2 regions of the Gordonia aurantiaca genome follow, and region 1 is predicted to be linked to the other one. Evidence: riboswitches for the same ligand, from Rfam matches in the RefSeq annotation. Region 1 holds a riboswitch; the other holds the start of a gene.
What was found. Region 1 has a riboswitch for cyclic di-AMP ahead of ABFT43_RS03985 (transglycosylase family protein). Riboswitches for the same ligand answer to the same signal wherever they lie in the genome.
Positions count from the first base shown of each region.

Region 1 (2,389 bases):
GCCGCGGCGAAACGCGCCGGGCTCGACCCGGTGAAGGTCAACGCCGTGGTCCCCGACCGCGCCGACCTCGACGCGCTTCCCGACCTGCTCTCCTACTGTCTCGAGCACGGCTACGAGTTGCGCATCATCGAGCAGATGCCGCTCGATGCGGACCACACCTGGCAGCGCGCGCAGATGGTCACCGCCGACGAGATCCTCTCGACGCTGCGTGACCGGTTCACCCTGCTGCCCGATCCGGCGCCGCGCGGTAGTGCTCCGGCGGCCACGTGGATCGTCGACGGCCATCGGACCTCCCATGGGCGCCCGGCGCGGGTCGGGGTGATCGCGTCGGTGACGCGGCCGTTCTGCGGGGATTGCGACCGCACCCGGCTCACCGCCGACGGCTCGCTGCGCAACTGTCTGTTCGCGACGTCGGAGTCCGATCTACGGACCGTTCTGCGGACGCTGCCCGACGACGAGATCGATGCCGCCATCGCCGCGATCTGGCGCGGGGACATGTGGCGCAAGGCCGCGGGCCACGAGGTGAACGTCGCCGGCTACCGGCAGCCGGACCGGCCCATGTCGGCCATCGGCGGATAGGCTCTCGTCCCGATGGAACTCACCGTGCGCTTCTTCGCCGCCGCTCGCGCCGCTGCGGGCACCGATCAGATTGTCGTCGGCATCGACCCGTCCACGACGCTCGGCGAACTCGAGTCCCGACTGTGTCGCGACAACGACGAACTGGGCAGGGTTCTCGAACGGAGTTCGTACCTGCGCGACGAGATCGCGCTTACCGACCGTTCACAGTCGCTCGGTCACTGCACGACGCTCGACGTTCTTCCCCCGTTTGCCGGTGGCTGACGCCACAGTCGACCAGTGACCTTCGTCACATCACAGACTGGTAACAAGAAGGCCACGGGACCGCATCTGGCGCCATGAACTGCGATGACGCCCGAAGTGGGTCGGCAGACCAGATTTCGACGCGAAAATCAGTTGCTTTCAAGCAGGTGAATCGCTTGATCGAACGACGTACTGTACGAAGCGACCTTCTCGAAGGTCACAGCAAGGAAACAAGACATACGTCCTGCCGGCCGCGCCGAGCCTCGCTCCGCCGGCAGGAACGACCCGCAAGAATCTGGGAGCGAGGACGGGGGACCCACCCTCATCCCCTGAGACCGGGCGCCGAAAGGCGTCCTTGGGGTTAAGTCCCGGCGCAGAACCACGGCTAACAAGTCGTGGTGACGCCCGGGGCCGAGCAGCCTCTCGCTCGAACCCGACAGCTGACTTCGTAGGCGCGTGGAGAGAGGAATCGATCTATATGTCCGGACGTCATCGCAAGCAGACGACCAGCTCTACCACCAAGACCATCACCAAGGTCGCGCTCACCGGCGCTGTCCTCGGCGGCGGTGCCGCTCTCATGGGCACCGGCACCGCCAACGCCGCCACCGACGCCGAGTGGAACCAGGTCGCGCAGTGCGAGTCCGGCGGCAACTGGGCCATCAACACCGGTAACGGTTACCACGGCGGCCTGCAGTTCTCGCCGAGCACCTGGACCTCGCACGGCGGCGGCGAGTTCGCCCCGACCGCAGACCAGGCCACCCGCGAGGAGCAGATCGTCGTCGCCGAGCGCGTGCTCGCCTCGCAGGGCAAGGGCGCGTGGCCGACCTGTGGCACCGTCCTCTCGGGCCACACCCCGCGGACCGCTCCGACCGACGTCCCGGCCCCGAAGAGCCTCCTGCCGAAGGCAGACGGCAACAACGGCTCCTTCAGCTTCGTGAAGGCTCCCGAGGCCAAGACCACCGACGACGTGGCCGACCAGCTCGACAAGGCCCTCAGCGAGGCCGGTGTGAGCCCCGAGGTGAAGAACCTGTGGAACGCCGCCAAGAACAGCGGCGTGTCGCTGTCCCCCGAGCAGATCAAGCTGTTCAACGACAACAAGCATCTGCTGCCCAACCCCTGATCTGTGACGGCGCGGACCCGGCGTCCGCCGCCGACAGATGGGCCCCAGACAAAGGGCCCCGCACGTTGATACATCTCCGTGCGGGGCACTTTTCCAATACTCCGGGTCTCACCTATCCCTACGCCGAGTTGATCCACTCCTCGGTGCCGTCGTCGTAGAACTGGTGCTTCCACACCGGCAGCCGGTCCTTCACCTCGTCGACGAGCCGTGCGCACGTCTCGAACGCCGCGCGGCGGTGGTCGGCGGCGACGGCCACCACGAACGCCACATCCCCGATCCTCAGCTCTCCGACGCGATGCGACACCGCGACCGCGCGGACCCCGTCGACCGCGGAGACCTCTTCGACGACCTCGGCGAGCACCTTCGGCGCCGTCGGGTGCGCAAAGTAGTCGAGATTGGTGACCGTGCGTCCGCCGTCGTGGTCGCGGACCGCGCCCACGAACCCGACGA
Region 1 is NZ_JBDUUF010000001.1:876,914-879,302, reverse strand. It holds gene moaA (GTP 3',8-cyclase MoaA) at 1-579, shown strand, start outside; gene ABFT43_RS03990 (MoaD/ThiS family protein) at 592-840, shown strand; cyclic di-AMP (ydaO/yuaA leader) riboswitch at 1,096-1,290, shown strand; gene ABFT43_RS03985 (transglycosylase family protein) at 1,298-1,939, shown strand; gene ABFT43_RS03980 (molybdenum cofactor biosynthesis protein MoaE) at 2,058-2,389, opposite strand, start outside.

Region 2 (2,389 bases), on a different contig from region 1:
TCTCGGCCTCGATGCCGAGTTGCTTGTACCGGGTGAGCAGCTGGTCGGTCGACTGGCCGGGCGCGGCCACGGCGCGGCCGGCGCCGCCGGTCACGAGCGGGACGACGGTCGCGAGTGCCGCAAGCAGACACAGGACGAGCGTCAGCGGTCCCGAACGTGCACCCGGCCGTGATGCGGTCACTCGCCCCTCCCCGGAAAACACGGTGTCAACCACTCCTCTACCGCTCGTCTGCCCCGGGCCACCGGTGCGGTTCTCCCCCCGAACCGCTCCGGTTCGTTTCACCCCGAGGACTGGATCGGGCGGATCGCCATGTGCTCGCGACCCGCCCTCTCCTGTCGTTGTTCAGTTCGTATCAGTAGCGACGGATACCCGTGAGCTGCCACTCCTTCACGGCGTCGCGCTTGACCGGCACGCCGTAGGTCGAGGAGTGGATGAACATGCCGTTGCCGACATAGATGCCGGCGTGGCCGCCACCGTTGAAGATCATCACGTCGCCGGGCTTGGCGTCGGCGTACGAGACCGCGCGGCCGCCACCGAGCTGGCCGTAGCTGTCACGCGGGATGGTCTTGCCGGCCTGCTTGTAGGACCAGTAGACGAGACCGGAGCAGTCGAAGGCGTCCGGGCCGGCCGAACCGTAGGAGTACGGGGCGCCGATCTTGCTCTCGGCGGCCTTCACGGCCTTCTCGCCGACGCTCAGGCGCGGCTGGCCGAAGTTCTTGATTCCGCCACCGTTGGGGCGGAACTGCTGCGGAACCTGGTTCTGGTCGACACCCGGGATGGTGAACTGACCGAGGTTCGGGATCTCGACCGTGGCGGCGGGCGACTTGGCGACCGGCTTGGCCTTGGGCGCCGGTGCGGCCTTCTTCTCACCGGGCAGGGCCGGCATCTCGAAGGTCCCGAGCGGGGTGTGCACCGGGGCGGCGAGGGCAGGTCCGGCGCCGGCGGCGGCGAGCGAACCGAGCGTGATCGATCCAGCGATCACCGCCTTCTTGGCGGCCTTGCTCCCGCGATTGGGGGTCTCCAAACGATGTTTGGCCACGAAGCGAGTTCTCCTTCAAATTCTCCCTGTACCGCCGACCGAGTTAGCTGTCGGGTTCGGGCCGGAAGAGTGGCCCTACGCGTTTTCGGCACAGGCGTATCCGCAAGCGGACACGCATACGCGTTGACGCGATTCACCCCGATTCGGGACGTGTCAGCAGGTCATGCCGGTGGGCACCGCTGGCCACGTGCTCCCGAAGAAAGTGGTTCCCCGGTTCGCCCACAAGGGGCGATTAGGCGGCGACTTGTGCGGACCACTTCTGTTGAAGCGGGACGCTCCGCAAAGGTCTCAGAAAGGTTACGAAATCGTCGGCGCCGTGTCCACTAGGCGACCGACGCCCGACGTCGACGCCCGGATCAGCCGGCGCGCAGATCCGCCGACGAGATGACTCGGAAAGGCTTCTGACGTGCAGCTTTCGCTGATCTTGCAGATCGTGCACCCTCGGGTGTGATCATCGCAGCAGACTCGAACACACCGATCGCGAGGTCCAGTTCGACATCGTCGTCACCCCCCACTGCCGTTACCGGGGCTCCACCTCGGACAGGCGCGTCTTCCCAGTTCGGAGCACCGAAGAGGACCGTCATCATGCATCCGTCACAGGCGATGGGACGGGCCGGGCAGGTGGCGCAGTCGACATGCATCGTGTGATCTCCATCTCATCTGGCCGTCGGGGCCCATCCGGGCCCGTCTCGGGCGGGTCGTCGGGTGACATTCGCCGCCTCGTCGCGGCGACTTCTCACTTCGCCGTGGAGATTAGGACGGCCCACCGACAAGAAATTCGCACGGCGTTCGAATCACGAGCCACACCAGTCACAGCAGCCCAGGTGACCGAGATGTCGGTGGGTCGAACTAGTGTTCGCCACGTGACGCGCACGGGAGCACATCGGACCGGAGCAGATCGGACCGGGGCAGCTCGGACCGGGGCCGCCGAACAGACGCTCGGGCAACTCACGTTCGCCGACCTCGAGGCGGCCGACGGCGCCGGCACCGACGCCCCGGCGGACGAGTTCAGCGACCGCGCCCTGTTCGACACCACCCTGGTGGTCGTCGATCTCGAGACCACCGGCTCCGACCCGGTCAACGACCGCATCACGGAGATCGGGGCGGTCAAGATCCGCGGCGGCGAGGTCATCGGCGAGTTCGCGACCCTGGTCGACCCCGGTCGGCCGATCCCGCCGCAGATCGTCACCCTGACCGGCATCACCACCGCCATGGTCACCGACGCCCCGCGCATCGAGTCGGTGCTGCCCTCCTTCCTGGAATTCGCCCGCGGCGCGATACTCGTGGCCCACAACGCGCGCTTCGACATGGGATTCCTGCGTCAGAACGCGATCCGGCTACACCTCGAC
Region 2 is NZ_JBDUUF010000002.1:344,344-346,732, reverse strand. It holds gene ABFT43_RS06590 (C40 family peptidase) at 1-202, opposite strand, end outside; gene ABFT43_RS06585 (C40 family peptidase) at 354-1,040, opposite strand; cyclic di-AMP (ydaO/yuaA leader) riboswitch at 1,058-1,289, opposite strand; gene ABFT43_RS06580 (DEDD exonuclease domain-containing protein) at 1,874-2,389, shown strand, end outside.
Region 2: linked by a shared signal. The riboswitch ahead of ABFT43_RS06585 (C40 family peptidase) and the one ahead of ABFT43_RS03985 (transglycosylase family protein) in region 1 are both predicted to bind cyclic di-AMP.